2 linked regions of the Pedobacter ginsengisoli genome follow. The protein of the gene in region 2 interacts with the protein of the main gene of each other region in a pairwise test. Links are inferred from orthologs where the notes say so. Each region holds a gene or a part of one and is shown on either strand. Other genes may lie near its edges.

Region 1 (12,069 bases), 2.4 Mb from region 2 along the record:
CTGTTTTCAATATAGAGAGGTTAGACATTGTTACCCCTACCCTTGTACTTAGCTCTGTTAAGGACATCTTCCTTTTAGCTAGCATCACATCTAAATTTGTAATTATTGGCATAATATGTTTTTATTACCAGACATTAATAAGATACTATTTCTTCATTTTATTTCCTGACATCATAAAGACAAACATTTATTTTAGTTTATAAGCTCATCAATATTGATTGAAATACACAATACATACATTGATATACAATAATAATAATATGTTTTATAATATAGTGACATTAATACTGACAAAAGGATTTTGGAATAATTTTTGCTACTAAAGTTTTGTATAATTAATACGTGTAAAGTGTAACGTTTTCAGTAATTTATGTTTTCTAATTGCCTATAAATTCTTACTTTTGCACGTTCAAACACATAAAGAGTACCAAAGCATATAAATGAGACAACTCAAAATCACGCAATCGATTACCAATCGCGAAAGTCAATCTCTAGACAAATACCTTCACGAAATTGGTAAAGTGGATTTAATTACCGCGGAAGAAGAAGTAATATTAGCAAGAAAAATACGTGAGGGCGATCAGGCAGCATTAGAACGTTTAACTAAAACAAATTTGCGCTTCGTGGTTTCGGTAGCAAAACAATATCAAAACCAAGGTTTAACTCTAGGGGATTTAATTAACGAAGGAAACCTGGGTTTAATTAAGGCTGCCAAGCGTTTTGATGAGACAAAGGGTTTTAAATTTATCTCGTATGCTGTTTGGTGGATCCGTCAGTCTATTTTGCAGGCAATTGCAGAGCAAAGCCGTATTGTTCGTTTACCACTTAACCAGGTTGGGTCGTTAAGTAAAATCAGTAAAGCTTTCTCTAAACTGGAGCAGGAATACGAACGCGAACCATCTCCTGAAGAATTGGCAGACATACTTGAAACAACTGTTGATAAGATATCTGACACCTTAAGTAACTCAGGAAGACACGTATCAATGGATGCTCCTTTTGTTCAGGGCGAAGAAAATACATTGTTAGATGTATTGGAAAACCACGAACCTAATACAGACAGCAGCCTGATTAACGAATCCCTTTCGGAAGAGATTAAACGTTCATTGTCTACTTTAACAGAAAGAGAACGCGAAATCATTGTACTTTTCTTTGGACTAAGCACTAACCATCCTTTATCTCTTGAAGAAATTGGAGAGAAGTTTAACTTAACCCGTGAACGTGTACGTCAGATTAAAGATAAAGCACTTCAGCGCTTGCGTCATACCTCACGTAGTAAGATCTTAAAATCATACCTGGGATAAGCCGCATAAAGCTTAAGAAAAATATATAAAAACAAAAAGATCGGGCAATACCCGGTCTTTTTGTTTTTAAAAATCTATATCAATCAAGCTGCTTAGCGGGATATGTACCCCCCTTTTTAATTGAATATATTTCTCGGTAACAGACCAAACTGTGGTGTTAACAGTTTTTGGACCTTCGGTAGTGTTAAATGTGATATCGGCTTTTGACTTAAACTCGTTTCCCAGTCTTTGTGCGGAGTTTAGCTTATCCCTTAATTCTTCTGTATGATTCTGATCGGCTGGAACGATTTTACTTATATCTATTGATTCTTTTTCTATTAATTCCCCTAACATAGTAGTATGACTTATTCTTACTTAAATATGCATTTAATCTACTTAAATAACAATAGGACATGAAAAGAGTTATTAATATCGTTCTATATCTTTACTTTAGTATTATATATTTAAACATCAAAAATGAAATTTTACCTATTAATACCGCTTAGTTTATTATTGAGCTGCAGTTCTGTAAAAAAAACAGATGCTCAGGCTGGAAGCCAGCTACTTAAAGATGTTGAAATATTATCTTCTGATACATATGAAGGGAGAAAAACAGGGACAAAAGGGGCCGAAATGGCACGTAAATATATAGAGTCGCGTTTTAAAGAAATTGGCTTAAATACACTACCATCATTTTCAGGCTATGAGATGCCGTTTTCTTTTAAAAATAATAAAGGAACGACCATTGAAGGTAAAAACCTGCTTGGCTATGTTGAGGGAAAAAGCAAAAACGTAATAGTTATATCTGCTCACTATGATCATATTGGAATTATAAACCATGAGATTTACAATGGTGCCGATGATAATGCTTCGGGAGTTGCAGCTTTATTGAAACTTGCCTCACATTATTTAAAAAATAAACCTTACCATACTTTAATTTTTGCTGCTTTTGATGCTGAGGAAGCAGGCTTACAGGGTGCAAGTGCTTTTGTAAAAAATCCTCCTGTGCAACTTGAGAACATCAAACTTAACATCAATATGGATATGGTAAGCCACAATGATAAAGGTGAGCTGTATGCTTGTGGCACATTTAAATATCCTCAGTTAAAACCAGCTGTTTTTAGTAAGAGTTCTAAAATAAAAATAATTTTAGGCCATGATGACCCCAAAATGGGAAGCAATGACTGGACTAATCAAAGTGACCATTCGGCTTTTAACGACAAGGACATACCTTTTATTTATTTTGGAGTTGAGGACCATAAGGATTACCACAAAGCTACTGACGAGTTTAAAAACATAAACCCTACATTTTTTACCAATGCAAGCGAGGCTATTCTTGAAATTTCAGCAAGATTAGACCATCAGCTTTATTTGAAATCTGTAATTAATGATAAGAAAAGAATAAATTAAATACAGGTTATTTTCTGTTTTCAATCATCCCTACAAATTCACCACTTGCGTTGCCTCCTATTGCCTGCAAACGAGTTGACTTGGATCTGTTTGCAGTAGCAGCCACTTTTCCCTGACTGGTAACGGTAATACCTGGAGCAAGAATGTTGATAGCCATTGCCGTACAATCGTCTTTGGCATTACCAAAATTGTACATAATATCTCCTTCAGCAAATTCATATCCTTTAACATCAGGTGTCATCCCATTATAATACCCTCCTGCACCGGCTGAGTTTTTAGTTTCGAACATTGAAAAGTAAACATCGTATTTATTTTCAAGCGTTATCGGGAAAAACCCAATAGGTTTACCATAAGAGGTCTCTCCTACAAGCTTAACAGTCATGTGGGGTTTTAGACTATTTATTACAAGTTCACTTGCAGATGCCGTATAGCGTTCTACAATAAAAACAATATTCTTTACACCAGTTAAATTTCCAGTTTTTTGAAAGGTTGTGGTATTGCCACTTACAGAATAATCATCATCAAAATAAGTCCCTGTAATACGGCCATTATCAACAACAGGCTGATTCTTTAAAATTGTAGCCTTTTTGTTTTGCATGGTAGAATTATAATGTTCTGTAAACATTGTACCTGAAGTTCCTGTAGGTGCGATAAGATTAATAAGATGTTGTGCGGTGCTTATATAACCACCACCATTATATCTAAGGTCTATAATAAGATCCGTAACCCCTTTAGCAGCGAAATTATTAAATACTGTAGTTAATGCGCTTTCTGAGTTCTCTTTATTTGAGAACCTTGCATATGCCAAATAACCTATCTTTTTAGTGCTGGCTGTGAAAACAGTATCTTTATATATAGGGCTGCTTTTATAAATGGCTTTAGTAAGTGTTTTAGTAAAACTTACAGTTCCTTTTTTACCTGCTACTGTTACTGTACCACCTTCTATTGCGCTTTCAATTTTATCGACTTCTGCATTAAAATTAGTTCCATAAGTTACGCCATTGATCGCTGTAATTTCATCTCCCCTTGTAACGCCAGCTTTGGCCGCAGGAGAATTAGGATACACAGCAGTAACATAAATCGAATAGTCTGTATTAGTTTGACCAAAATAACCAAACCTTAAACCAACATCATTACCATTTCCTTCTAAATCAACCGACATTTTTGTACCAGGAATAACAGCAGTAGGATTTTTATCAGCTTTATCAAAAATATAAGAATATTTAGGCGACGAACTATTACTTAAATAATCTTGAGAATTTGATGATTTAACCAGGTTATACAAATTGGATTCATACTTCTCCAAATTGGTTGCGCCGGTATTATACTGCCGTGGATTAAATGCATCGTAGGTAGGTAAAGCCTCATTCCAGAAATAAACTTCTTTAGCGTACAGAAATATAGAATCATTGGTTAACTCTACCCTGTTTGTTGTAGGAGTTTGCTTGGTATTTTGAACAGGCTCTGATTGAGGCTCTGGTGCAGTTTTATTTTTTTTGCACGCACTAAAAAGGACACAGATCACCAAGACCGAACCCATTATATAATCTTTTACGAAGTTATTTTTCATTAATAATATTTTAAACACCAACACCAGGTCCGGAGGTATAAACGTAATTAAGTTACTAATAGTTTATCAACATTCAAATAGTCTACACCGGCATTTGCTGCGCATTCCTCATCTACCTTGTACTTGCCTACCATCAACACATCTTCTTTCTTTAAATTATGCTTATCTAAAATTTCCTGAATCCCTGCTAAAGATGGTTTATAAGCAGTTTCTGCTGCAAAATAAACAGTAAGATAGCTCTCTAGTCCATTCCATTCAACCTGCTTAATCTTATTGAGCTGCATCATAGGATCTTCATTGGTGAATATAAATATTTGTTTACGTTCAACCGTAATTTCCTGCAAAAAGCTAAGCATCTCATTAAACATCAGAAGCTTTAGAGGCAACCGCGCGCTTAAGAAAAGCATATCAAAGTTCATTTTATACTTTAATGGAATATTGAATTGTGCGGCTGTTATTTCAAAAATATCATCATTACCAGTTGTAACATATGCTTGCTGCATACTTTTAACAATCTCATCAGCGCTTATTTGTTCTGCATATTCTATAAATTGAGCAAATAGATAATAGACCTGTAATAAATAATCCTTCTGTGGATAAAGGACATCGTCGAGCTCAAAAACAAATGCTTGTTTATCTTTTAAATAATGTTCAAATGCCATTAAATATTGGTTAAATGGATAATCTGGTCCTCTTTGGGCAATAGTACCTGAATATTAAATTCTTCAAAAAGCACCTGCGATTTTGATATTTCATTTACCTCAAACTCATGTAAAGGTAAAACTGCATCAACTCCTTCATTGAGGCAATGGTTTAACAAATTATGAGCTATAATCTCATCATTTCTCTGGCCTAAGGAAATGAAATAGTACCGCGCAGATGGAAAAGAAGGTACATCTCCATAATCAGCCAATACAATATTATCATCTGCAAAAGTCTTAATTAGTTTTAATGATTGAGCAGACTTCCCTCCTGTTATTAATATTTTCACAACTTAAATAATTAAACCGTCTTTCATAGTAACTACCCTATCGCTAATCTTAGCCAGATCTTCATTATGGGTTACAATAACAAAGGTTTGCTTAAAATTATCTCTAAGTGTAATAAAAAATTGGTGCAATGAGCTGGCATTTGCCGAATCCAGATTACCAGATGGCTCATCGGCAAGAATAATTGCCGGATTGTTTATCAACGCTCTTGCTACCGCAATACGCTGCTGCTCGCCACCAGACAACTGGTTAGGTTTATGATCGGACCTGTCTTTTAACCCCAGAAGCTCTAAAAGTTCAGTTGCCCTTGCTATTGCTTGCTTTGTGGGTACTTTGGCTATAAATGCTGGTATGCAAATATTCTCTAACGCAGTAAATTCAGGTAAAAGATGATGAAACTGAAAAACAAAGCCGATATTCTTATTTCTAAAAACGCTTAGCAATTCGCCAGAGAGCTTATTAACTGTTGAACCGTTAAGCTCTACTGTACCGTGGTCGGGCTTATCTAACGTACCTAGTATATGGAGCAAAGTACTTTTTCCTGCACCTGAAGCACCTATTATGCTTACAATCTCACCTTTTGATACTTCAAAATCTACTCCTTTTAATATGGGTAGGTTCCCATACGCTTTTTTTATACCTGTGGCTTTTAGCATAAATGCAAACTTACAAAAACATAGCACAAGGTTAAACAAATATGAGATAACAAATAATGCTAAATTTTTCTTGGAAGTTCAGATTATTCAACTAACTTTGAAAAACAAAGTGCTTTTAAAATGAGTAACAAGGAAGAACAGCTAAATGCATTGAACGACATTAAAAAAATGATGGATCGTTCGTCAAGATTTATTTCTTTAAGTGGTTTATCAGGAGTTTTTGCCGGAGTTACCGCATTAGTAGGTGCCTATCTTGCTCATTTAGAAATTACCAATGGTGCAAACGGAACCTATGAATATGGCTATACCCAGGATGATCTGGAGGCCAATTTAATTAAAATAGGTGTTGGAGTACTTGTTATTGCTCTTATAGGAGGCTTTCTGCTTACACTTAGACAAACAAGAAGAAAGAAATTACCGTTTTGGGACAGAACCACTAAAAATTTACTGATCAATTTGGCAATCCCCCTCATCGCTGGAGGCTTATTTATTATTGCTCTTCTTTTGGTTCATCCAGGCACTTATGGTTTAATAGCTCCTTCTTGCTTATTATTTTACGGTCTGGCTTTAATTAATGCCAGCAAGTATACTTATAGTGACATCCGTTTTTTAGGCCTTTGCGAAGTTGTGCTTGGATTAGCAGCAATGTTTAATATCGGATATGGACTTTATTTCTGGGCCTTTGGTTTTGGTGTACTTCATATTTTTTATGGTTTGCTTATGTATTTTAAGTACGAAAGGACTAAGTAATGAAAAACCCGATTGGAGCCCTTAACAAAATATTTGATAGCCGGATCAGACTGGGCGTGATGTCTATTTTGATTGTAAACGACAGCATTAGTTTTAATGAACTAAAGCAAATGCTGGAACTTACAGATGGCAACCTTGCCTCCCACCTGAATACTTTGGAGCAGGCTCAGTATTTAAAAGTCCAAAAATCATTTATCGGCAAAAAAACAAATACTACTTATATAATTACAGATTTAGGCAAACAAGCTTTTAAAGTACATCTGGAAGCTTTAGAAAAGATGATCAAGAGCCTTTAATTTTTTTTATCTATTCACTTTGAAATACAAAGCACTTTTAATAAACAAAAATGGAAACAACATCAATCAGTCAAATCACAACAATTGCTAAAGAATGTACCAGGTATTCTTTTATTGCCGGGTCTTTATTATTCTTAATTTATTGTCTTACAAAATTTAGTCCTTTGATTGGAGTAGGCTTATTATACATCGTGCTCGCTTTGGTGATCAACTCAATTATCTTTTTGAGTTTATTGATTACCATAATCATTTATCCTGAAGATTACCTCCCGCTCTTAAAGACAGCAATTGTTATGCTGTTTAACCTCCCCATTGCCTTTATCTACCTGTGGATAATCACAGAATTACCCTTAATCTAATATTATAACTCATATGAAACAGCGCATAGACCTACAGCTTTTTGCAACAATTGGTGGCGGCATTCTTTTCACTTTCCTCTTCTGGATGGAGAAACAGGCTCTTAACCTTCTTATTTACTCCCTTTTTTTAATTGTCATCACTTTACTTGACCAGGAAAAGCAAAAAACCAAAAAACTCTACATTGTTATCGCCAGTCATCTTCTGGCTGCCGTGCTTGTAGTTATAAATCAATCGATACTGAACATCATAACCTGGTATATCAGTTTTGCAGTGATGATGGGCTTAATCCATTTCCCTCTGTTAAGGAATATTTTTTCTGTCCTGCTGGCTGCATTTTTACAAATCATTACAGCTCCGATAAATCTTTTAAAAAAAATAATGGCACTTCATTTCAGGAGTCTCTCTTTTAAGCCTGTTTTAAAGATTGTTACATACATTGTTATCCCATGCTTTGCCATACTTTTTTTTAGTATACTTTATAGCGAGGCTAACACCATTTTTGCCGATTACCTTAATCAGATTACTTCTGGCATATCCACATTTATAAACAACATACTGATCTTCCTGTTCCCCCAATTAAGTTTTGAACGCTTTATGCACATTATACTTGGGATCATTTTGAGTGCAGGAATTTTCATCAGCTTAAAAAAGGTTGAACTTGAAAAAATTGAAAGTCGCTTTAATGAGCAGCTAACAAAGGCGCACAGAAATAAAACATCCAAATCTATCGGGTATATGTTTATGGAAGTTTTTGCTGAAGGTTTGCTAAAAAAAGTGATGGCTTTAAAAACTGAAAACATTATAGGCATCATCTCATTCATAGCCTTAAACCTCTTATTGCTTTCATTAAATATTATTGATTTAACTACGTTGTGGCTAGGCAAAAATATTGGGTTAAGCGGAGCAGACTATTCAAATGAACTTCATGATGGTACCAACGCGCTAATAATAAGTATTGTTATGGCCATGATGGTTATTGTTTATTTTTTTAGAGGTAATTTAAATTTCTATAGCAAAAATAAGACAATCAGACTCCTGGCCTATTTATGGATTTTTCAGAATATGTTTCTGGTTTGTTCTGTTTTACTCAGAGATTTTCATTATATAAATGCCCTTGGGCTAACTTACAAGCGCATTGGGGTATTGGTTTTCTTATTACTTTGTTCAATAGGCCTTTTTACTGTTTACATCAAAGTTGCACAACAGAAAACCTTCTTCTATCTGTGTAAAGTGAATGGATTGATGTGGTATACATTACTGCTAGTTTTTGGTTTTGTAAACTGGGATGTTTTAATCGTGAATCACAACATTAATAACAGGGACTCCATCAACTTAGATCTTGATCATTTAACAGAATTGTCTGACAAGACACTCCCCCTCTTGAATAAGAATAAGTTGATACTTCGAAAATATTTGAGCACCTCAAAATATGCCTACAGATGGAGTAACGATACAACCCGTATCGCTACAAAACCAACTGCACCAACCGATGCAGAACAGATTTTGGCTTTTGAAAAAGATTTAAACCAGCGCAACAATACATTTAAAACAAAATACAATGAAACATCCTGGCTTTCGTGGAATTACCGCGATTGGCAAACCATGCAATTTTTAACTGAAAATCATCTATAATCTTAAAATCTGATGTATGCACAACTCATCGTACTGGATAAACTATTTTAACCAAAACCTACAGAACAAAAGAATCGACTGGAGCATCAGCCCGAATTTAACTCAACTAGAAAAAACCAATATTTTAAGCTCTTTACAGGCCTGGCAATTGGGAGAAACATCTGAGGGGACAAACCTGGTAAATGCTGCGACCAAACATACAAAGAACCTAAGTGATCCGTATTACACAGATGCAATTAAGCTATTTATTAAAGAAGAGCAAAAGCATGGTAATAATTTGGGCCGGTATATTGATCTAATTGGTGAACAAAGGATAAAAAAAGACTGGGGCGATAGCTTGTTTAGAAAAATAAGGGGACTAAATACAGACATGGAGTTTTGGACCATTGCTGTAATTACAGTTGAAAGTACTGCCCAGATATTTTATCAATGTTTAAAGGATGCTACCAACTGTAAACTGCTTAAACAAATATGTACCGATATTTTAATTGACGAAGCAGCTCATATTAATTTTCAAATTGAGAGATTACATTTGATATATAAACACAAGAGTCCATTTACAAGAACTATTACCTATTATTTTTACACAGTTTTCTATTTTTCTACAGCCATGGTAGTCTGGCTTGCGCACAAAAGATTGTTCAATGCTGGCAAGGTTCACTTTTACAGTTATTGGGTCAAGATGAAACTCAAGTTTAGAAAGACTATTAAAAAACTGAAACCAGAAAGCGAAAATATAAACACCGAAAATACCTGTAGCCATTTGTTATAAAGCTTTTGAAATTGTAGATTTGAACAAATTTTTTCAGCATAATGAATATCCACGAATATCAAGGTAAAGAAATACTTAAAAGTTTTGGAGTAGCCGTACAAGAAGGTATAGTAGCCGACACGGTAGAGCAGGCTGTAGAAGCTGCTAAAAAAATGAAAACTGACTACAATTCTGACTGGGTTGTAATTAAAGCTCAAATCCACGCTGGTGGTAGAGGTAAAGGCGGCGGTGTAAAGCTTGCTAAAAACCTTGATGAGGTTAAGGAAAGAGCTACTGCTATTTTAGGTATGCAGTTGGTAACTCCACAAACTGGTCCGGAAGGAAAGAAAGTTAACAAAATTTTAGTTGCTCAGGACGTATACTATCCAGGTGCATCTGAAACCAAAGAATTCTATATCAGCGTATTGTTAAACCGTGCTAACGGAAGAAACATAATCATGTATTCTACTGAAGGTGGGATGGATATTGAAGAGGTTGCAGAACATACTCCTCATTTGATCTTCAAAGAAGAGATTGACCCTAAAGTTGGTTTACAAGGATTTCAGGCTCGTAAAATAGCTTTCAACCTTGGCCTAAGTGGTCAGGCTTTTAAAGAGATGGTAAAATTTGTTAGCGCACTTTACAAAGCTTACGACAGCACTGACTCTTCAATGTTTGAAATCAATCCTGTTTTAAAAACATCCGATGATAAAATTATTGCTGTTGATGCTAAAGTAGATCTAGACGAAAATGCATTATTCCGTCATCCGGATTACGCTGCAATGCGTGATAAACTGGAAGAAGATCCTACTGATGTTGAAGCAAGCGAATCAAACCTTAATTATGTTAAACTTGATGGAAACGTTGGTTGCATGGTTAATGGAGCAGGACTTGCAATGGCTACGATGGATATTATTAAAATTGCAGGTGGAGAGCCGGCTAACTTTTTAGATGTTGGTGGTACTGCAAATGCACAAACAGTAAAAGCTGGTTTTAACATTATCCTTAAAGATCCAAATGTGAAAGCTATTCTGATTAACATATTTGGCGGTATTGTTCGTTGCGACCGTGTTGCCCAAGGTGTTATTGATGCCTATAAAGAAATTGGAGATGTTCCAGTTCCAATCATTTGTCGCTTACAAGGAACAAATGCTGTTGAAGCTAAGCAACTAATAGATGATTCAGGATTAAAAGTTTTCTCTGCAATAGCATTAAAAGATGCTGCTGATTTAGTTACTAAAGTATTAGCTTAATATTTAGCTACAAAAAATAAATCTTTATTAATCGAGTAGGAAGATAGGGATTATTTCCCTATCTGTCCTCTCACACCACACGTACGTGCCGTTCGGCATACGGCGGTTTGTTAGAATAACTTCGTTTGGTGTTCAGTTTTCCAATAGTAGTAGTTGGCAAATCCAATGTACTTCAGCTTTGCGAAATACTCAATACTCAGATTACCCTGAAGGATTGGACTACGTGCCAGTCGACAATAGGACTTCCTACTATTAGACCATTCGAATGCCTTCTGCTTTCCAACCCCCAGTTTGATCAGGTTTCGGCTTCGGCATCCTGCATTCTTCCACTGTTTCCAGATGATCATCCGCAGTCTGACCCGTGTCATTTCATCCAGCCTTATCATCACATGCTTAGCCCCTGCAATGGAAAAAATAGTTGACCCAACCCCTAATGGTCATATCAAGCTTTCTGATCCGTTCGATGATAGTAATTGGATCATTGCGTTTAGTATGTCCAAGGAGTTTCTGTTTTATAATCTTAACAGACTTGGTTGCAATCCTCATTTTCCAATCTTTGCCCGTCTTGTAGAACGAGAAGCCCAGCAGGGTACTCTGTGATGGTCTGCTCACCTTACTCTTTTCACGGTTCACTTTCAGCTTTAGACCTCCTTCCAGATAGCTGGTAATGTTATCCATCACCCTATCTGCCGATTTTCTGCTGTGAACATATATACTGCAATCATCAGCGTATCGTACGAACTTGTGACCCCGCTCTTCGAGCTTAGCATCCAGTTCATGAAGAACAATATTGGATAAAAGCGGACTAAGTGGACTGCCCTGTGGTGTGCCCTCTTTTCTTGGGGAAACAAGCCCGTTCTCCATCATACCACTGCTCAGATATAAACGGATAAGCTTTAATGTACGCTTATCTTTTATCTTTCCTGATAGCAGGCACATGAGTTTGTCATGGTTTACCCGATCAAAGAATTTGTCCAGATCAAGCTCCACAATCCATGTGTAACCAGCATTAAGGTATTCCTGTGCCTTGAGCACTGCCTGATGAGCCTTGCGCTTTGGACGGAAACCATAACTACTGAAAGAAAAGTCGCCCTCATATTTCGGACTCAGCCATTGGGAAAT
Region 2 (12,038 bases):
CAAAGGCCTGCACTTGGACTTCAACAGTAAATTCATTATCAAGATAAACCAGACTATTGTGATTTACATTTGAAATCATCAAATCATTTTTCGGAATTGTATCTCCCAATGCAACAGTATAAACAGGAGCCTTAAGTTTATTCAAGTCATAAAGTGGACTCCCTCCGCGATTAAAAATACCATCTGAGGATAAAATTATCGCTCCCACATTTCGGTTTAACAATTCATCATTTAACTGATTAATGAACATTGAAGCGTTACTAACCTGACCATTATTCTTGAAATCATAGCCAGATTTTATACTATCACTAAAATTATAAATCTTTACTTCATACTTTTCAGACAGTTTGTTAGCCAAATTTTTCATATCTCTCTCATACTGGTCTTTCTTAAAGCCATTAGGTTCAATCGTTCCAACAGATAGAGAATTATCCTGACCGATAATAATTACAGGTTTTTCGAGATTGTATGACACACTTCTAATTAAAGGAAGAAACAGCAATGCTGCTATAACGCTTACTACAGTTGTCCGTATCACAAACAACCCATAACGCAGCCGCTTAGCTAAATGCTCCGTTTTACGGTACAATAACCAAGCAAAAAGAATACCTGTTAGCAAGCAGCCTAATAATGCCAATAAAGTGTATAAGCTAAAAGAATCGTTCATACGTATTTGGGTAAAGATGCTAAATTTTAAAATGCTCGCACAATTTTATATAAGTTTGTTCATAGTAAAACCAACGCCTTATAATGAAAAACTATTTTCACATTATTTTACTCCTAATGATGTATGCACCAACACTAGCCCAATCTGATTTCAAAAAGCAGCAATTGACATTTGAACGTGTTAAACAAGCTTATGAAGAGAAATGGAATAAGCTCCAAAATGACCTTAAAAAAGATGAGATAGGTAAGCGGTTTAGCCTATACATAGCAGCCTACAAAGCCGAAGGGAGATTAGAAATATGGTTAAGAGGTAGCGCCCAAAAGCAATATAGGTTATTCAAAGTATTTCCTTTTTGCAAGCATTCAGGTATTCTGGGACCCAAATCAAAAGAGGGTGATAAGCAAACTCCTGAAGGATTTTATTATATCACCGTATTTAATCCTCTAAGCAACTTTCATCTTTCTTTAGGAATAAACTATCCTAACAAAATTGACCTGTTAAGAAGTGCGAATCAAAAACCAGGAAACGATATATACATTCATGGGAAATGTGAAACCGTTGGCTGCATCCCAATAACAGACGACAAGATGAAGGAGCTTTATGTTTTAGCCGTTGAGGCACGAAATGAAGGGCAAGATCAGATTCCTGTTCACATTTTTCCTTTTAAAATAACTGATATTAATCTTGAGAGATATTTAACCCAGTTCCCTCAACACCGTTCTTTTTGGACAAATCTTCAGTTGGAATATAACTACTTTGAAAAACATAAGCAAGTACCAAAAATACAGTACTGAACAATTCCTGTCAGTTTAAATAAAAAATGGTGTCGGGATTAATTCAGACACCATTTTTAAGTATTTATAATATCCTTACAACATTCCGCCGCAAACAGACAATACCTGACCTGTAACGTATGAGCTCATATCAGATGCCAGGAATACACATGCATTCGCTACATCATCCGTCTCGCCTGCTCTTTTCAAAGGAATACCTTCTTCCCAACCTTGTACCACTTTTGGATCTAATACATCCGTCATTTCAGTGCGGATAAATCCAGGAGCTATAACATTGGTACGGATATTACGTGATCCCAATTCTTTAGCCAAAGATTTAGAGAATCCAATTATACCTGCTTTAGATGCAGCGTAATTTGCTTGTCCGGCGTTCCCTTGAACTCCTACAACAGAGCTCATGTTAATGATAGATCCTTTGCGCGCTTTCATCATCACTTTAGAAGCAGCTTTAGATACATTAAATACCGATTTCAAGTTTACATTAATTACTTCATCCCAGTTCTCCTCACTCATTCGCATCAATAAACCATCTTTCGTTATACCTGCATTATTTACAACAATATCTAATGCACCAAAATCAGCTACTATATCATTGATTAGTTTTTCAGCTTCATCAAATTTAGAGGCGTCTGAGCGATATCCTTTTACTTTTGTACCAAAACTTTCTAACTCTTGTTCTAAAGCCTCACCTTTTTCTACTGATGACAAATAGGTAAAAGCTACATTAGCTCCATGTTCAGCAAATTTTTCCGCTATTTTGCGGCCAATTCCTTTAGATGCACCTGTAACAAGTGCTGTTTTTCCTTCTAATAACTTCATCTGTATTTCTTGTTTGGTTATATTCAATTAATTATATCAATTATAAAAAGTGATTAGATTGATGGTTCCTGTTGGCTAAGACAATGAAAACTTCCTAACCCCCAAATAATATCTGTAGAATCTATTCCTACAACTTTTCTATCCGGGAAAACCCCTTGAATAATTTCAAGAGCTTTTTCATCATTCACGTCTCTAAAAGTAGGTACAATTACCGCAGCATTTGCAATATAAAAATTAGCATATGAAGCAGGCAGCCTTGTATCCTCATGGATTACCGGAGAAGGCATCGGCAATTTTACAATATTCAAAGGTTTTCCATTTAATAGCCGCAAAGTTTTTAATGTCTCCAAATTCTCCTGTAACAGCAAATAATTTTCATCCAGAGGATTACTCTCAACAACCGTTAAAACTGTATCCTCGTTCACAAACCTCGTAATGTCATCAATATGGCCGTCAGTATCATCCCCAACTATCCCATCGCCTAACCACAACACCTGTTCAGCACCATAAAATTCCTTTAAATACTCTTCAATCTGTTCCTTATTTAAATGAGGGTTTCTGTTTTCATTCAGCAAACATGCTGTAGTGGTAAGTATCGTCCCTGCGCCATTAAACTCAACAGATCCACCCTCCATTACTATATCAGGATGATAAACGGATAAATTAAAATGCTCAGCTATTTTGGTTGGAATTACATCATCAAGCTCATAAGGAGGGTATTTACCTCCCCATGCATTATATCCCCAGTCTACTATTGCTTTTTTTCTGTTTGCCTTATTTAATAAAAAAGCCGGACCATGATCTCTGCACCAGGCATCATTACTCGGATTAAAATAAAATTCAATCTGGCTTAAATCAGCTCCCACTTTTTCCAATTCAGAAATGGCAAAAGTTTTAGTTTCTTCATTGTTAACGTTAATTCTAACCTTTTCGCCGGTTGCTACAATTTTAATAAACTGGCAATAAGGCTCATATATAGTTTCAATCTTACCCGGCCAGGATTCTTCCTTATGTGGCCAGCTTAGCCATGTCGCATCATGTTTTTCCCATTCAGCAGGAAAGCTAAAGCCTAGTTTTTTTGGGCTGCTGTTAAATATTACTTCGTTAAAAGATGACATTCTCTAATTCTTAATCTTCGTCAATAAATCTTTTAGTAATTGGCTGATAAGAGTCTATTCTACGATCTCTTAGGAAAGGCCAGTGTTTACGGAAAAAATCCGACTCAGATAAATCCAATTCTACTACTTTAGTTTCTTCATTTTCATGTGAACCTAAATAAAGTAATCTGCCCTGAGCATTTGTTGCAAAACTTCCGCCCCAGAATTTCATAGCTCCATTTTGCTCAAGTCCAACACGGTTTACACTCACCACTGGCACTCCATTAGCAACAGCATGAGAACGTTGAATGGTTTGCCATGCATTATACTGATCTTTATTTGTTTCTTCATCCTGATCTGTAGCCCAGCCTATAGCTGTTGGATAAAACATAATCTCAGCACCCATTAAAGCTGTGATACGGGATGCTTCAGGGTACCACTGATCCCAGCAGATCAGTATGCCGATTTTTGCAAATTTTGTCTGGAATACCTTATATCCTAAATCACCTGGTGTGAAGTAAAACTTCTCATAAAAAGCAGGATCATCAGGGATATGCATTTTACGATATTTACCAAGATAAGCTCCATCAGCATCTAAAACAGCTGTAGTATTATGATACAAGCCTGCTGTACGCTTCTCAAATAAAGAAGCAATAATAACTACACCCAACTCTTTAGCAATAACCTGTAAAGCATCGGTAGAAGGGCCGGGAATAGCTTCAGCTAAATTGAAGTTGTCATAATCTTCAACATCACAAAAATATAGAGAAGTAAAAAGCTCTTGCAAACACACAATTTGTGCTCCTTTTGCAGCGGCTTCTCTGATTTTTAAAATTGCTTTATCTAAATTTTCTTGTTTATTACTGGTACAGCTCATCTGCACCAATCCAACTTGTACTTTTGCCATTCTTTATTAACAAATAATTTAGCGCAAAGTTAGCCAAAAAAAATAAAAGATAGGAGGATTGAACCAGGCTAATACTTAAGAAGCTACAGCATCCCTGTACTCCTGTTGAAGCTCAAACAGGCATTTAGCACACAAACAACCATCATGTAATTCGCTAATATACTGAACCTCATTTAAGTTTAACTGCACAACACTACATTGGCATTTAGTGTAAGAGTTAGCTTTACACTCTATTGGTGTACCACAACGCTCGCAGGGTATGATTTCGTGTTTAGCCATTAACCACAAAGATACAAGATCATGAACTAATGATACCTGACTGCTTATAAAAAATGACAAATAGCATATTAAACATAAACCTCGTTGCAGATTATATTAAGAATGAAAAAAGAATTTTGTTAGACAATAGTCTAACCAAGTCTAAGGAGAGTCTGACTTGAGCCTGAGGTGAGTCTTACCTGTTTGCATCTCCAACTAGATTCCTTTATGGTTATTTAAGTTCAGGATGAGGAAGCACAAAAAAAGAGCAGGTATTTGGTACCTGCTCTTTAAATATATTAATTATTAAATAGTTATTAACCTGAACAGCTGATGCAGCCTTCTTCCATAGAGCAAACCGGTCCTTCAACAATTTCTTCAGCACTTTGTTCAATATGCTCAGGAATTACCGGCTCCATATTTTTACCAGCCTGGTTCTCTACTGTAAATTTAACAGCTTGAGAAGCAGCTTGAGTACGCAGATAATACATACCCGTTTTCAATCCTTTTTTCCAAGCATAGAAATGCATTGAAGTCAATTTAGAAGTATTTGGCGCATTAATGAATAAGTTTAAAGATTGAGACTGGCAGATGTAAGCACCTCTGTCGGCAGCCATATCAATAATACTACGCATTTTTATTTCCCAAACGGTTTTGTACAATTCTTTAATGTAATCAGGAATCTCAGCAATGTCCTGAATAGAACCATTAGCTAAAATAATTCTGTCTTTCATAGCCGGAGTCCATAAACCTAAAGCTACAAGGTCCTTTAATAAGTGTTTGTTAACAACAATAAACTCTCCACTTAATACCCTTCTGGTATAAATATTAGAAGTATACGGCTCAAAGCACTCATTGTTACCCAAAATCTGAGATGTAGAAGCAGTAGGCATCGGAGCAACAAGTAATGAGTTGTAAACACCATCTTTAACTACTTTTTCACGTAGGCTTTCCCAATCCCATCTGCCGCTATCTGGTTTCACGTTCCAAAGATCGAACTGGAATTTACCTTCAGATAAAGGAGAACCTTTAAATGTTTCATAAGGTCCGTTTTTAACTGCAAGATCATGAGAAGCAGTCATTGCAGCGAAATAAATTGTTTCAAAGATTTCTTTGTTCAATTCGCGTGCACCTTCACTTTCAAAAGGTAAACGCATTAAAATAAATGCATCGGCTAAACCTTGTACACCTAAACCTACCGGTCTGTGGCGCATATTAGAATTTCTGGCTTCTTCTACCGGATAATAGTTATAATCGATGATCTTATTCAGATTTAAAGTAGCCTGATAAGTAACATCATATAATTTTTGATGATCAAATTCACCGTTAATTACAAATCTTGGTAAGGCCAAAGATGCAAGATTACAAACTGCAACCTCATCTTTAGATGTATACTCTATAATTTCGGTACAAAGGTTAGAACTTTTAATTGTACCCAAATTTTGCTGATTAGACTTACTGTTTGCAGCATCTTTATACAACAAGTAAGGAGTTCCTGTTTCAATTTGAGAATCAAGGATTGCAAACCATAATTCCTGAGCTTTAATAGTTTTACGTGCTCTACCTTCTTTTTCATAACGCTCATATAAAGCATCGAACTCTTCGCCAAAACAATCAGCTAAACCTGGCGCTTCATGCGGACAGAATAAGCTCCAGTCTCCATTCTCTTCCACACGTCTCATAAACAAATCACAAACCCACAGTGCATAGAACAAATCACGTGCACGCAATTCTTCTTTACCATGGTTTTTACGTAAGTCTAAGAAACTTAATACATCAGCATGCCAAGGCTCTAAATAAATTGCAAAGGCACCTTTACGCTTACCTCCACCCTGATCTACATAACGTGCGGTGTCATTAAACACCTTTAGCATTGGTACAATACCATTACTTGTTCCGTTAGTACCACCAATGTAAGAACCGGTTGCGCGAATGTTGTGAATGCTTAAACCAATACCACCAGCACTTTGTGATATCTTGGCAGTTTGTTTCAATGTATCATAAATGCCTTCAATGCTATCATCCTGCATAGTTAACAAGAAGCATGACGACATTTGAGGTTTAGGTGTTGCTGCATTAAATAAAGTTGGAGTGGCGTGGGTAAACCAACGCTCGCTCATCAGGTTATATGTAGCTATAGCACTTTCAATATCACCTTTATGTATACCAACAGACACGCGCATAAATAAATGCTGAGGACGTTCAACTATCTGTCCATCAACCTTTAACAGGTAAGATTTTTCAAGCGTTTTGAACCCAAAATAATCAAAACCAAAATCTCTGTCGTATATAATTGTGCTATCTAGTGTATCGGCATTTTCTTTAATCACCTCCCAAACATCATCGGCAATAAGAGAAGCCGATTTACCTGTTTTATTGTCAATATAGTTATACAACATCTCCATCGTTTTAGAGAAAGATTTAGTTGTATTCTTATGAAGGTTGGATACAGCAATACGTGAAGCCAATAAAGCATAATCCGGATGTTTGGTTGTTAAAGAGGCTGCGGTTTCAGCTGCAAGGTTATCCAATTCAGAAGTTGTAACCCCATCGTATAAACCTTCAATCACCTTTTTGGCTACATCTATCGGATCTACAAGTTCAGCATTAAAACCATAGCATAACTTTTCAATACGGGCAGTTATCTTGTCAAACCTTACCGCTTCCTTGCGGCCATCTCTTTTTATTACAAACATATTTTTCAGGTATTTATGGTGCATATTGAGCTTGTGATGAGCAATCTCAGCATAGGCACCGATTAATTATTTATTTATATTCCCTATCGCCTAACCCGATAAGTTTTAAAAATCATCGTCTAAAGAGAAAGCCGCAGCTTTATCTTCTGTTGAGGTTAATACGCCACTTTTTTGATAATCACCAACTCTTTTCTCAAAGAAGTTTGTTTTTCCTTGTAGCGATATCATTTCCATAAAATCAAATGGATTGGTTGCGTTATAAATCTTAGTATAACCCAATTCCTGTACCCATCTGTCTGCAACAAACTCAATGTATTGCGACATCAGTTTTGCATTCATTCCAATTAATGCTACTGGTAAAGCATCTGTAATAAATTCTTTTTCTATTTCTACGGCATCTTTAATTATACCATGAACTTGTTTTTCTGTAAGCTTATTCTTAAGCATACCATATAACAAACAAGCAAACTCGCAGTGTGACCCTTCATCTCTTGAGATCAACTCATTGCTGAAGGTTAGTCCTGGCATTAAGCCTCGTTTTTTTAACCAGAATATTGAACAGAAACTTCCGCTAAAGAAAATACCCTCAACAGCTGCGAAAGCTACAAGGCGCTCTGCAAAATTACCACCCTCAATCCAACGTAATGCCCATTCTGCTTTTTTCTTAACGCAAGGAACTGTTTCTATTGCATGAAATAATCTATCCTTTTCATCCGGATCCTTAATATAAGTATCAATTAACAAGGCGTATGTTTCAGAGTGAATGTTTTCCATCATAATCTGGAAACCATAAAAACAACGGGCTTCAGGTAACTGAACCTCACTCATAAAATTTACAGCCAGGTTTTCATTTACAATACCATCACTGGCAGAGAAGAAAGCTAAGATATGAGAAATAAAATGTCTCTCTCCATCATTTAGGTTGTCCCAATGTTTCTGATCGTCTGAAAGATCAATTTCTTCCGCCGTCCAAAAACTAGCCTCACTCTTTTTATACATCTCCCAAATTGCCGGATATTTAATCGGTAAAAGAACAAAACGATCTTTGTTTTCTTTTAATAATACTTCTTCTTCTTGCATAAGCCTTTGTTTAACCTAGTGAATGATTGAACCATGAAAACCCTTAATAAACGCTAACAGTCGACAAAGCCATACTTAATTTAAAGATTTTAAAAGACTTGAATTTCTCCGGCAACCTTAATCAACTAAATATTAAAACTTTAACTGAAAATCTTCGTGTGATTTATTAAAGAATTTTACTTAAACAAATATAAAGTATGAGGCCTTTTTTGCAGAACAAAGTTGTTAACACGTTGTCAGATTTGGTTGTTTAAAACATCAGATTTCAGTCATAATCAATCAGCAAAAAAGCTAATTATTTCTTTTTTAGGGGATAGTAAAAACTTTTGAATGTTAATAATTTAAAAAAGCTGACTTTCTATCCCCAAAAGTTTAAAATTTACTCAGTCTCCGGCAGATAGCTAATTTCAAGTTTAGCAACCCCTTTTCCGTAAAACCCAAGCTCTTTTGCAGCTCCGGCTGAAAGGTCTATTTTAAATTTTCTGGAGTGAGGCCCCCTATCATTTATTTCCACATCAACCGACCTTCCATTCGCCGGATTAGTAACTGTTACAATTGTCCCAAATGGTAATGACATGTGCGCGGCTGTCATTTTTTTAGCCCGATATCTTACACCGCTTGTAGTTCTTCGTCCTTCAAACTTCTTTGCATAATATGTGGCGTAAACGGTTTTAGAGATTAATTTAGAAGATAGATTGGATGACGATACTGCTGTGCTTTCAGTGGCCGATTCTGATGCCGTTCCGTCTGAAATATCCTGGGAAAAACCCATAAAAGAAATTAGCATACCGCATAACAATAAACAATACTTCATATTTACTATAGTTGGTGAACGTGCAAACATAAGTAAACTAAATACTTATAAACAAGTAATGCCCGACAAGTTATCATCGGGCATTATACTTATGTCATTCCAAAAGATTTTATTTCTTATCGGGCACAAAACTCATAGAAATTGAGTTCACACAGTTGCGGGTATTTTTAGATGTGAAACCTTCTCCCAAAAACACATGCCCTAAATGTGCTTTGCAATTTGCACACACAATTTCAGTACGTTGCCCATCAGCATCAGGTATCCTTAGCACAGCACCTTTAATTTCATCATCAAAACTTGGCCATCCACAATGCGATTCAAATTTTGATTCTGAACGATACAATGGCGCATTACATCTTCTGCAGATATAGGTTCCTTTTTCTTTGTTATTCAACAACGCTCCGGTTCCAGGATATTCAGTACCCTTACGTACTATTACATCCTCTTCTTCTTTAGTTAATTTATTCCATTCCATACTTTCGGTAGTTTTTTTGATTTCTTCTTTTTTAGGCTTTTGGGCACATGCTACAAAACTGGTTACCACTAACAAGCCTGCTAACATAAATGTTTTACTGATTAAAGCTTTCATTTGTATATCATTATTTAATACAAGATACGGACTAAAGTTGCCTGCGGTTTCATCTTAGAAGTAATAATAATGTCAGTTATAAAAAAAGCTCCGATGAATGAATCACCAGAGCCTTTGCATTATACAAGAAGATCTTTAATATTTTATTTCTTTAACTGAGCGGCCATAGCTTCTCCAATTTCAGCAGGGCTTGCTACAACATGAATACCGCATTCAGCCATGATTTTCATTTTTGCAGCGGCTGTATCATCAGCACCACCAACAATAGCACCAGCATGACCCATTCTACGTCCGGCAGGAGCAGTTTGACCAGCTATAAAACCCACAACAGGTTTTGTACCATTTTCTTTAATCCAACGTGCTGCTTCAGCTTCCATACCACCACCAATTTCACCAATCATGATGATACCTTCAGTTTCCGGATCGTTCATCAACAACTCAACCGCTTCTTTAGTAGTTGTACCAATAATCGGGTCACCACCAATACCAATAGCAGTAGTAATACCTAAACCTGCTTTTACTACCTGATCAACAGCCTCGTAGGTTAAAGTACCAGATTTAGAAACTACACCAACAGTACCTTTTTTAAAGATGAAACCTGGCATAATGCCTATCTTAGCTTCATCAGCAGTGATAACACCTGGACAGTTAGGTCCAATTAAGCGACAATCTCTGTCAGAAATATATTCTTTAACCTGAATCATATCCTTAGTAGGGATACCTTCAGTAATACAAACAATAACTTTAATACCTGCTTCTGCAGCTTCCATGATAGCATCAGCAGCAAATGCAGGAGGAACAAATATAATAGATACATTAGCACCGGCCTTATCAACCGCATCCTTTACAGTATTAAATACTGGTTTATCTAAATGAGTCTGGCCACCTTTACCTGGTGTAACACCGCCAACAACGTTCGTTCCGTACTCAATCATTTGAGAAGCATGATAAGTACCCTCATTTCCTGTAAAGCCTTGAACAATAACTTTTGAATCCTTATTTACTAAAACACTCATGTATCTTTATTTTTTTGTGCAAACTTAGATAAAATAGTTTTCAATTACAATTTTATCCGCCTATCCATTAAGCTATCTTTTTTTCTACCCTTCTTTCAGGTATAAGCCAGATTATTACAACAAAAATATAACATACTAACTCCGCTTTAGATGATCAGTAAAATAACAAAGAGATATTAATTCAATATTTTTTCAATAACCCGCTAAATACTCATTTATTTGTAAGGGTAAAATTACCCTTATCACAAAATCATTATATGAAACCGCTTAAAATCTATTTCAAAATATTACAAACGGGAAATGGAAAATACCTGAAAACCAAAAATGAAGTAAATAACCTAATTGTGGATGTTATTGACAGGAATCCAACCAAATCTTCAACAGCAATACGTGAAATTACGATTGAAGATTTTAAAAATAATGATAAAGCTCAAAAGGTATTACGTACAAGTGACCGCTTCTTTATTGAAAGCATTTCGGATATTGAAATTGCTATTACATTCTTGCCACAAGAGAAATTATCGCAGGAACAGTTCTACACACAATGGAGGTATATTCAAAAATCTGAACCTTATAGACTTGTACAATATTTAGATGAAAATAAACTCGTGGTATACAGCGAGAAAACAAAAGTGCTGCATACCATAAAGCTCGACAAAGATGTCTCTGTAGTAGTTGAGGAAGAATAATTCCTTTTACTTTTTAGCAGATCTCTTTAAATTAGACAAGTCTTTTATTTCGATATTTTTAAAGTCCACGGGCTGGCCTTCACTTTGCAGCGCGATAAAGCCACTGCTTAACAGTTTGCCATCTATTTTAATTTTAGGATCATAGCCATTTGCCACACCACCACCAATCTGAGGCTTAGAGTATTGCAACACAGTATCGCCATTAATAATATGGGTTATTAAAGAATCTCCAAGAACAATCAACTCCCCACGTACCCACTGGTCACCATCATAAGTTTTAGAAGTAGAATTTAAACAGTGTGAATCTGCTATTTTCCCTTTATAAACTACATTGGTTCCTGGCGAACACATATTACCTGTAGGCCTTGGATTTCCATCACCCAGACCAGCAAGAAGCTGCATCTCGATAGAGATTGGCCAATCTTGTTCTTTTAGCATTGTCCTCGGATCTTGTGAGTGAAACATCACACCACTATTTAACAAAGTATAATCCGGAGCTCCTTTTTGCAGTTTTCCTACAAAACGGTATTCAAATTTCAGATGATAATAAGAGAACGGAGTCTTATAATAAAGGTGTGCAAACTGATCATTAAAATCTCCGTACTGATCATA

Evidence for each region.
Region 1: the proteins of sucD (region 2) and sucC interact in binary tests that used the Escherichia coli proteins (3 or more experiments, as listed by UniProt). The link is inferred for Pedobacter ginsengisoli from one-to-one orthologs.

What each region holds. Positions count from the first base shown.
Region 1 is NZ_CP024091.1:2,692,676-2,704,744, forward strand. Bases 8,908-11,851 are described here. They hold sucC (ADP-forming succinate--CoA ligase subunit beta), read left to right. Parts: upstream 8,908-9,756; coding sequence 9,757-10,947; downstream 10,948-11,851. Other genes in these bases: CPT03_RS11105 (DUF4173 domain-containing protein), read left to right, coding at 8,908-8,943; CPT03_RS11110 (hypothetical protein), read left to right, coding at 8,960-9,715; CPT03_RS22955 (hypothetical protein), read right to left, coding at 11,058-11,333; ltrA (group II intron reverse transcriptase/maturase), read right to left, coding at 11,341-11,851. In the rest of the region: CPT03_RS11050 (helix-turn-helix domain-containing protein), read right to left, coding at 1-112; CPT03_RS11055 (RNA polymerase sigma factor RpoD/SigA), read left to right, coding at 441-1,301; CPT03_RS11060 (hypothetical protein), read right to left, coding at 1,368-1,634; CPT03_RS11065 (M28 family peptidase), read left to right, coding at 1,758-2,690; CPT03_RS11070 (S41 family peptidase), read right to left, coding at 2,698-4,260; CPT03_RS11075 (HAD hydrolase-like protein), read right to left, coding at 4,308-4,922; CPT03_RS11080 (hypothetical protein), read right to left, coding at 4,922-5,251; CPT03_RS11085 (ABC transporter ATP-binding protein), read right to left, coding at 5,255-5,905; CPT03_RS11090 (hypothetical protein), read left to right, coding at 6,026-6,655; CPT03_RS11095 (winged helix-turn-helix domain-containing protein), read left to right, coding at 6,655-6,951; more of CPT03_RS11105, read left to right, coding at 7,324-8,907; more of ltrA, read right to left, coding at 11,852-12,069. UniProt on the Escherichia coli protein: Succinyl-CoA synthetase functions in the citric acid cycle (TCA), coupling the hydrolysis of succinyl-CoA to the synthesis of either ATP or GTP and thus represents the only step of substrate-level phosphorylation in the TCA.
Region 2 is NZ_CP024091.1:5,108,445-5,120,482, reverse strand. Bases 8,802-11,714 are described here. They hold sucD (succinate--CoA ligase subunit alpha), read right to left. Parts: upstream 10,738-11,714; coding sequence 9,865-10,737; downstream 8,802-9,864. Other genes in these bases: CPT03_RS21565 (DUF1080 domain-containing protein), read right to left, coding at 11,433-11,714; CPT03_RS21570 (hypothetical protein), read left to right, coding at 10,995-11,426; CPT03_RS21580 (methionine-R-sulfoxide reductase), read right to left, coding at 9,242-9,721; CPT03_RS21585 (septal ring lytic transglycosylase RlpA family protein), read right to left, coding at 8,802-9,162. Also shown: CPT03_RS21625 (hypothetical protein), read right to left, coding at 1-667; CPT03_RS21620 (murein L,D-transpeptidase family protein), read left to right, coding at 751-1,461; fabG (3-oxoacyl-[acyl-carrier-protein] reductase), read right to left, coding at 1,537-2,280; CPT03_RS21610 (agmatine/peptidylarginine deiminase), read right to left, coding at 2,334-3,398; CPT03_RS21605 (carbon-nitrogen hydrolase), read right to left, coding at 3,409-4,284; CPT03_RS21600 (cysteine-rich CWC family protein), read right to left, coding at 4,360-4,563; CPT03_RS21595 (ribonucleoside-diphosphate reductase subunit alpha), read right to left, coding at 4,860-7,238; CPT03_RS21590 (ribonucleoside-diphosphate reductase small subunit), read right to left, coding at 7,344-8,318; more of CPT03_RS21585, read right to left, coding at 8,698-8,801; more of CPT03_RS21565, read right to left, coding at 11,715-12,038. UniProt on the Escherichia coli protein: Succinyl-CoA synthetase functions in the citric acid cycle (TCA), coupling the hydrolysis of succinyl-CoA to the synthesis of either ATP or GTP and thus represents the only step of substrate-level phosphorylation in the TCA.